Regions from separate parts of the Allorhizobium sp. DMC15 genome, predicted to be linked through region 1. Evidence: riboswitches for the same ligand, from Rfam matches in the RefSeq annotation. Region 1 holds a riboswitch; the other holds the start of a gene.
The links. Region 1 has a riboswitch for cobalamin ahead of ACT53S_RS00390 (ABC transporter ATP-binding protein). Riboswitches for the same ligand answer to the same signal wherever they lie in the genome.
Positions count from the first base shown of each region.

Region 2: it holds a riboswitch for cobalamin, as region 1 does, so the genes downstream of both, ACT53S_RS04555 (aromatic ring-hydroxylating oxygenase subunit alpha) here and ACT53S_RS00390 (ABC transporter ATP-binding protein) in region 1, are expected to answer to the same signal.

Region 1 covers NZ_JBQUZB010000001.1:86,657-91,193, reverse strand. Annotated here, with positions in the region: gene ACT53S_RS00400 (iron ABC transporter permease) at 1-756, opposite strand, end outside; gene ACT53S_RS00395 (ABC transporter substrate-binding protein) at 827-1,786, opposite strand; gene ACT53S_RS00390 (ABC transporter ATP-binding protein) at 1,803-2,597, opposite strand; cobalamin riboswitch at 2,793-3,024, opposite strand; gene ACT53S_RS00385 (NAD(P)/FAD-dependent oxidoreductase) at 3,149-4,420, opposite strand.
Region 2 covers NZ_JBQUZB010000001.1:943,336-947,872, reverse strand. Annotated here, with positions in the region: gene ACT53S_RS04565 (BA14K family protein) at 1-99, opposite strand, end outside; gene ACT53S_RS04560 (hybrid-cluster NAD(P)-dependent oxidoreductase) at 325-1,410, opposite strand; gene ACT53S_RS04555 (aromatic ring-hydroxylating oxygenase subunit alpha) at 1,413-2,657, opposite strand; cobalamin riboswitch at 2,759-2,961, opposite strand; gene ACT53S_RS04550 (DUF6656 family protein) at 3,265-3,867, shown strand; gene ACT53S_RS04545 (GGDEF domain-containing protein) at 3,883-4,537, opposite strand, start outside.

The sequences.
Region 1 (4,537 bases):
CGCCGTCACCACAAAGAGTTCCGCGCGAAAGCGGGCAACGGGCACCCCCAAGGTGGCTGCCGTTTCATCGCCCATGGCGAGCGCATTGATTTCGCGGGCACGCAGGACAAGGAAGACAAGGGAGGCGGCAAGCGTGGCCGCCGGATAGACAAGATGGCTCCATTCGGCGAGGCCGAGGCCGCCGAGCATCCAGAAGATCACCGTATGCGCGGCGCGCGGATCGCCAAGAAAGATCGCGAGATTGCCGAGCGAGGTGGCGATGAAAGCGACGGCAACGCCCGACAGAACTAGCCGGTCCGGTGCGGCTCCGGTCATGCGGGTGACGGCGACGACGGCCATTGTGGCGCAGAGCGCGCCGGCGAAGGCGAAGAGCGGAACCGTGATGACGCCGAAGATCAGTCCGGTGTGGAGGAGCGCGATGATCGCCCCCAATGCACCGCCCGAGGAGACGCCAAGCAGATGCGGATCGGCGAGCGGGTTGCGGGTAATCGACTGGAGGACGGCGCCGACGACTGCGAGACCGGCGCCAACGAGAGCGGCCAAAAGCACGCGCGGCAGCCGCACTTCCCAGACGATGCTGTCGCGGCCAGCCGACCAGGTCTGCTCGAAGAGGTCCGGCGCGGCATGGTGGCCGAGGATCGACCATACCATGCCGACGGGAATACGCGCCGAGCCGAGCGAGACCCCGAGGGTGATGCAGAGGAGGAGCAGCCCGAGTGGGCCGACCGTCCAGAGGAAGATCCTGCTGCCGCGCATCGCGTTCCTGTTTTTTAAAAATGCAGCCGGTCGCGGCCTCAGAGTATAAGCTGAGGCCGGTCAGCCGGCATTACATGTTGCGCGGGTGGAAAGCCTCGGCGAGGCGTTCGATGGCGGCGACATTGCGTGGACCAGGTGTCGCCTCGACATAAGCGAGCACGACGAAACGATCATTCTTGACGGCGTCGAGGTTCTTGAATGCCGGGTTTTCCTTCATGAAGGCGATCTTCTGCTCGGCGGTGACATCGCCATAGTCGACGATGACGATCACCTCAGGATTGCGGTCTATCACCGGCTCCCAGGAGACCTCCGTCCAGCTCTTTTCGACATCCTCCATGATGTTGATGCCGCCGGCGGCCTCGATCATGGCCGTCGGAATGCCGAAACGGCCAGAGGTGAACGGCTTTTCGGTGCCCGAATCGTAGACGAACACGCGAACGGGCTCCTTGATGGTGCCGATGCGCTCCTGGACCTTTGTCAAACCGGTCTTGTAACCGGCGACCAGGGCCTCTGCCCGATCCTCGACGCCGAAAATCGTGCCGAGGTTGAGCAGGTCGACGAACATGTCGTCCATGGTGGGTTTGGCCTTGGCCATGATGTGGCTGCAGGATTCCGTCAGTTCATAGACCTTGATGCCAAAGGGGCTGAGCGTCTCGGGCGTCACTTCGCCGCCGACCTTCATGCCGTAGTTCCAGCCGGCAAAATAGAAATCGGCATCGGCTTCGAGCAGGACCTCCTTGCTCGGATATTTGGGAGAAAGCTCGGGCAGTTCCTTCACACCTTCGCGCAGGCTCTCATCCAGCGTCTTCCAGCCAGAGATGCCGGTATAACCGACCATGCGGTCCTGCAGTTTCAGGGCCAGCATCATTTCGGTGAGATTGACGTCATTGGAGACTGCGCGTTTGGGGGCCTCCTCGAACGTGACATCGCGGTTGCAGCTCTTCACCGTGACAGGAAAGGCGCCGGCTGCCGAAGCGGCGAGGACAGCGATGAGGAATGTGGCGGCGGAGGACAGGCGGAACGAGACCATCTTGGTTCTTTCGAAATCAGGAGTTGGCAAGGGAGAATGAAAAGCGCGAGGAGCCGGCACTCGCCATATGCTGGCGTTCGGCGAGAACGCCGAAGGTGCCGGAAATGGCATGGTCGGTCAGGACCTCGTCGGGGTGGCCGAAGGCCGTCATGCGGCCCGACTGCATCAGCGCGACATGGGTGGCGAAATCGGCTGCGAGATTGATGTCGTGCAAGGTGGTGACGATTGTCAGCCGCAAGGTGGCCAGTAGGGCCAGGATCTCCAGCTGATGACGGATATCGAGATGGTTGGTCGGCTCGTCGAGGATGATGACCTCCGGATTTTGCGCGAGCGCGCGCGCCACGAGAACGCGCTGCTTCTCACCGCCGGACAGCGTGGAGAACTGACGGGACGCAAGGGAGAGCAGATCCAGATGTTCCAGTGCATGGCGGGCTTCGTCGCGGTCCTGCGCAGTCCAGCCGGTCAAGCCTTCCCGCCAGGGTACGCGTCCCATCAAGACGACGTCCTGGACGGTGAAGGGAAAATCGGCCGGCATTTCCTGCAACACGACGGCAACCCGGCGGGCAACCTGACGGGGCGTCAGATCGGCGATGTCCTGGCCATCGACTTCTACCCTGCCCTCAAGCGGCGTCACACCGCGATAGAGGCAACGCAGAAGTGTCGTCTTGCCGGCGCCGTTCGGGCCTACAATGGCGAGGCGATCCCCGCCCCCGATCGAAAAGGAGACGTTGCGCACAAGAAACTGCGAGGTTCTGGGTCCCCAACCGAGGTCAACTGCCCTGACGGATATGCCCCTGGTATCACAACTCATCGTCCAACCCTCCCCAAGAGAAAGGCAGCGGTCACGCCGTGTATTCCAGCAGGCCTGCTGAAACTATCGCTGATGATGTCCGGCAAGTCTTTCCTCCGCAGGACTTCTCCGGAGGCAAAATGGCAACCATGAAGCCGCGCGAAAGACGCGGTCTGCAAGCCAGTTCGTATCCATCGGAACACCCCGTCCGCTACGTTTCTCACTCATCTGACGGCAGGTCTCCTGGCTTGCGAATATCTGTCGTCCATCTGCCTTCCCACGATCGCTCGCAGTGGCCCGACGCTTTCGCGCCGCGAGAATGGACGGCAATCCGCTTACAGTTGCGGGGGCAGCCACGGTCTTGGTCCCTACAGGGTCTTCCGCACCGTGTTCCCTATTAATCCCCTCGGAGTCATCCGGTGGGGGAACCGTCGCCTCCTGCATAGAGCCTCCGCGACAGACTGGTCAAGCATGTCCTGCGTCAATTGTTCGATATGTAATAACATTACATTCGTCAACCGATTTTGATCGCGGAAGCGGAATTTTCGTCAGGCCATCGAATTGTTGGTCTTTCAAGGCACGGACCGCAGGCGATCTGCTGCGTGCTCATCGATCAACCGTGCGCCGCGCTGCCGCGTTGCGTAGCGCCAGACCCACTGGATGCTGACCAACAGCCGCTTCTCGAAGTTGACGAGCAGCCAGACATGAACGATCGCCCAAAGGAACCAGGCAAGGCGCCCCTTCAAATGCCATCGGCCGAAATCGAATATTGCGGCGTTGCGGCCGATGACTGCGGTATTGCCCCGGTTGCGAAAGGCGAACGGTCCCGGGGTTCTGCCGGACAAGAGTTCCGCGCGCAGCGCCTTCCCCAGATAGGTGCCCTGCTGCTTGGCCACTTGGGCAAGTGCCGGCAGGGGTTTTTCGTCAGCGCCGAGGGTGAGTGCCGTGTCGCCGAGTGCGTAGATGCCCGGCCGGCCGGGCACGGTAAGATCGGCATTGACCGGGATACGGCCCGCAGCGCCGGGTTCGACGCCGAGCCAACGGGCAGCCGGTGACGCCTTGACGCCGGCGCCCCAGACGATGGAACCAGCGGGGAGCCATTCTCCCGCGATACGAATGCGTGTCGCCTCTATCTCTTCCACTGCGGATTTCACACGGATTTCGACGCCGATCCGGGTCAGATAGTTCGCGGCATAATCGGCCAGATCCTCCGGAAAGCCCGCCAGAATCCTGGGCCCCGCCTCGACCAGCAGAACGCGAAACTGGTCGTGAGCGAGGCTGTCGAAGTCATTGGCGATCATGAAGGTGCCGAGTTCCGAGATCGCTCCTGCCATCTCCACGCCTGTCGGGCCGCCACCCACGACCACGCTCGTGAGAAGCCTGCGCTTCTCGCTCTCGTCCGTGCTGCGTTCGGCCCGTTCGAAGGCGAGCAGAAGGCGGTGGCGGATCTGGCGGGCCTCGTGCACCGATTTGAGGCCGGGCGCGTGCTTGTGCCAGTCGGGATGACCAAAGTAATTGTATTCTGATCCCGTCGCGATGACGAGGCGGTCATAGGAAATGCGGGCGCCGTCGGCGAGCAGCGCCTGCTTTGCCTCCACGTCTATCCCGGAGACTTCGCCCATCAGCACGCGGATGTTGTCATAACGCGCAAGGGTGCGACGAATCGGTTCTGAAACGTCGGCGGGTGAGAGGGCGGCGGTTGCGACCTGGTAGAGCAGCGGCTGGAACAGATTGTGGTTGCGGCGGTCGATGACGGTAACCCTGACATCACTGTTGCCGAGCGCTTTTGCGCAGGCCAGGCCGCCGAAACCCGCACCGATGATGACCACGTGTGGCTTCGTCATCCTTTTTCTCCCATGCCTCGCGTTGAAGTCCATCCGACAAACAGAAGCCGCCGGCGAATGTTCCGGGGGAACCGTCGCATGAAACTGCGGTTGGAAGGGAGATGAAAACGCAGGAGA
Region 2 (4,537 bases), 860 kb from region 1:
GATGCGAACCTCAAGGCCGCCGGCCTGGACGTCAAACCCGCTCATCGCGAAACCGACAGCGGCCAGACATAGAGCGGTGAAAGCAGAAACAAGCTTCATGCACGTTACCCCCTCGGCTTGGCCTCCGCGCTAAAACTTCGGCCATCCTGGCCGACATAAGACCGGACCCTGGGTCACGGGCGAAGGCTTCATCAGAGGATGCTAATCGTGAGACATGCGACCGGCAAGAGGCGCGGCTCGTGTCATCTCACCCGAAACAGCGAGAGGGCGAACCCTGTCCGGCATCGCCCTCCCCGTATCCGCAATTGATGGATCCGTCCTGGCTTACGCTTCGATCTCGATATCGCCCTTGGGCCGTGAACAGCAGGCGAGGATATAGCCCTCATCGATCTCGTCATCGAGAATGCCGCCATTGTGGTCCATCTCGACCTCGCCCGAGATCTTCATGACCTTGCAGGTGCCGCAGAGGCCGGATTCGCAGGCCGCACCGATGCGCACGCCGGCCGCACGGGCGGCCTGTAGCACGGTATGGCCGGGGGCGCAGAGCCCGTCCTTGCCGGACATGGCGAACTTGACCTTGGTCGGCTGCTCGCCATCGGCATGATCGGCGACCACCACGAGCGGCTCCGGCTTGACCGGCTGGAAGGCTTCCTCGTGATAATTCTTCATGTCGAAGCCGGCGCCTTCGAGGGCCTCGCGCACGGTTGCCATGAAGGGCGCCGGGCCGCAGCAGAAGACGGTCCGTTCCAGGAAGTCAGGTGCCAGAAGGGCGATCTTCGCCTTGTCGATGCGACCCTTCAGGCCTGACCAGAGCTGGCCGCGCGACACCTGCTCGACGATGAAGCCCAGCGTCAGATGCGGCATTTCGCGGGCCTTGGCCTCAAGCTCCCAACGGAAGATGATGTCGTCAGGCGAGCGCGCGCAGTTGAGGAAGGTGATGTCGCTGTCGGGTGCCCGGTCACTCATGTCACGGGTCATCGACATCATTGGCGTGATGCCGGAGCCGGCCGAGACGAAGAGGTATTTCTTGGCCGGATGGCGGGCATAGGAAAAGTCGCCGAGCGGGCCGAAAGCCTTCAGCGCCATGCCCGGCTTCAGGTTGTCGAACATCCAGCGGGTGCCGATGCTTTCGGCCTGAGCCTTCACCGTGACCGCGACCGTATAAGGGCGCGAGGGGCTGGAAGAGAGCGTGTATGTGCGCATGACCGGCTCGGGAGAGACCGGGATCTCCAGCGTGACGAACTGGCCGGGCTGGTAACGAAACCAGAGGTTCGGCTTGTTCGGCTTGAAGGTGAAGGTCATCACGTCGGGTGCTTCCGGCGTGACGGCAACGCATTCGAGCAGATGCTCCCGGTCGGACCAGGGATGCATCTCGTCGACGTGACGGTATGGGTTGACCGCGATGTTCATCTTTATGCCACCGCCGAGAGGCGGGCCTTGTCGCCCTGCAGACGCTCAATCATGAAGTTCGAATACCATTCGACAAACTGCATGACGCCGCCCTCGTGATCGACCGAATAGGGGCCCGGTTCATAGGCCGGCGAGCGGATACCGAAGGCGTTTTCCTCGACGATCGAGCGGTCCTGGTCATTGGTCATGGTCCAGACATGGGTGAGCTCTTCGAGGTCGTAGTCGACGCCTTCGACGGCATCCTTGTTGACCAGCCAGGTGGTGGTGACGGCGGTTTCCTCCGCCGAGATCGGCAGGACGCGGAAGGAGATCGCGTGATCGCCGAGGATATGGTTCCAGGTCGTCGGATAGTGGAAGAGCAGCATGGTACCGATGTGGCTGATCGGCACGTCGGCGGAGAGCGGCTTCTTGACGGCGCGCTTGCCGGACATGGTGTAGCTTTCGGCGTCCTGGATCAGCGGCATGCGGGCAGTACGGAACTGGCCCGAAGGGTCCATCTTGAACTCGGACGGCAGGCCAGCGGCTTCGCAGCGCTGCCAGTGTTCGGCAATAAACGGATCGTCGCCGGCGCCCTGGACGCCGGTTGCGGTCGGGGCTTCCGGATAGGTGCGGCAGAGTTCTGGGTGGTTGCCCGCACAGTGGTAGCATTCACGGTTGTTTTCCCAGACGAGCTTCCAGTTACCCTTCTCGATGATCGTCGTCTTGTGGGCGACCTTGGCCTCCCACAGCCGATGCGGCGCCATGTAAGGCTCGATCGAAGCGCGAACGGGGGCGAAATCCGGGGCTTCGTTGGCCAGGCAGATGAAGATGTAGCCGGCGACGCTTTCGCAATGGACCGTCTTCAGGCCGAAGTCGGCCTTGTCGAAGTTCTCGCCCATCTGACGGGCAAAGACCAGCGAACCATCGAGATCATAGGTCCACTGGTGATAGGGACAGACGAGCTTGGCGGAGGCGCCTTTGTCCTGGGTGCAAACGCGGTGGCCGCGGTGGCGGCAGGTGTTGTGGAAAGCGCGGATGACCTGATCCTTGCCGCGCACGATCACGACCGGATAATCGCCGACCTGAACGGTGAAGTAGTTGCCGGCGCGCGGGATCTCGCAGTCGTGGCCCATGAACAGCCAGTCGCGATACCAGATCGTCTCCATGTCGAGTTTGAAGTAATCCTGGTCGATGTAAAAGGGCTGTTCAAGGCTGAAGCCTTCGCGGCGGTTCTTCAACTGGCGCAATGCCGTGGTCTGCAGGTCCATGTCGTCCTCGTTATCCTATATCGGCGGATGAGGAGCGCAGCAGGGAACCGCCCCTTGGGATGGGCAGAACACGGCTATCCCCGGCCGCCCGCCGCGACCTTGATTGTTCGTTTCCCGAGGCTGGTTTCCGGGCTCTGGAGTGGCCCATTCGCGGACCGCGCCGGCGCCTTCCCAGGGTCTCCCCCAGTGGCTTTGTGCCGAAGCGCATTCTCCACCACCGTTGCGGGGGCAGCGCCGGATTTCGACCGGCTTCCCGATTTCCCACCCTCCCTAGCAGGGCGGCACCTCGAGCTTGTTATCATCTAAACACAGTCGACCGGGGGGCGCTGCACTGCGAAACGACACGGCCGAAATCGTTTGCGACATGCCACAGGATCTGAAAACGCGGAGAGAAAACAGAGATTCCCCTTATATTTCCGGAAACTGCAGCAACAGGATGAATTTCTTCGTTTCAACCATGGCGCAAACGGGCAATCGAAGGACGATCCAAAGATTTGCGCTGCGGCAAGCCTCGCGAAACCTCGGCGCTGCAGAATACCATCAAATCATGATTAACCATGCTGCGGTAAGCTCAAGATACAAAGCCGGGCACCGTCAGAGCGTCACCATGCAGAAACTGAGATACTTCGCGGCATCCAAGACCGACAAGACTGCGGCTCCAGTCAAGGCGGCGCATACCGAATTCCTGCGAACCGGACGCATTTCGCGCCATCGCGACGACTGGGTGCCTGAGCAGCGGCGCTATCTCACCTATGAGGAAGTGGCGGAGCGAACCGGCAAGCGGCTGGAAGCGGCAGCGGACACGACGCATACCAGGATCAATTCCTTCCACCGGTCCATTCAGTTTCCGAAAATCATCTTTCACCGCACGCTGACCGACAGTCCGCATCTGGGCTACTGTCACGTGACGGCCGCGCGGACGAATTTCGCCCAATATGCCGATGTGCGCTGGGCCTTCTATATCGCCAATTTCTTTGCGGAGATCGGCGAGAGCGAAACATTCTTCGAACGCATCCGGCAGAATTATTCCCGGATGTATTTCGCCGTCGCGGTGAAGCCTGAAGCAGAGACAAAGGCCATGGCGATCGACCGCTCGATCCGTGAGAACGGCCTGCTGTTCCGGACCCATGATCCCAAAGAAGCCCTGCGCAATGTGCTGATGCTCGGGGCGCGCGATGCAGAGCTTCGCAAGATCATCGCGAAGCTCTGAACCAATCCGTCAGAATCAGGCGCCGAAGCCGCCAACCGGCTTCTTTTTGTAGAGCAGCCAGTCCTTCGAGACGTAATCCGACGCACCATAGACCGTAACGGTGTCGCCGCCCGCTGCCTTGGACGTTGCGAGCGCCTTCTCAGCGAAGTTGGTGAAGTCGAAGGCGTTCGGAGCCTGCTCCGAGAAGCAGATGCCGAAGGACATGGAAAGCTGGCCCAGGCTGCGTCCACCGTTCGAGCCAACAAGGGCGCTCGCCTTCAGCTTGCCGCGCACGAGGTCGACGACTCGGCTGATCTCATCCTGATCCGACGTGTAGAGCAGAAGACCGAAACGGCCGCCATCAAACCGGCAGGCGAGATCGCCACCGCCGGAGACGGCTTCCAGAACCTTGCCGACCTGCATCAACAGGCGCTCGGCGACGGTCGGGCCCATCTGTTCCTGAATGCGGGCATAATCGTCGATTTCGCCGACAGCGACGCCGCAGAGAACCGGCATTTCCGGATTGGAATAGATCTTGGCGACGGCCTTGTTGAAGGCGCGGCGGCTGGCCAGTCCGGTCATCGGATCGACGAATTTCGCCGCTTCGGCTTCCTCCGCCTCGCGCTGGAGGTCTGCCAAAGCCGCCGTCTTGTCGACCACGGCGCGGACGACGTTGCTGTTCTGGTGGGCC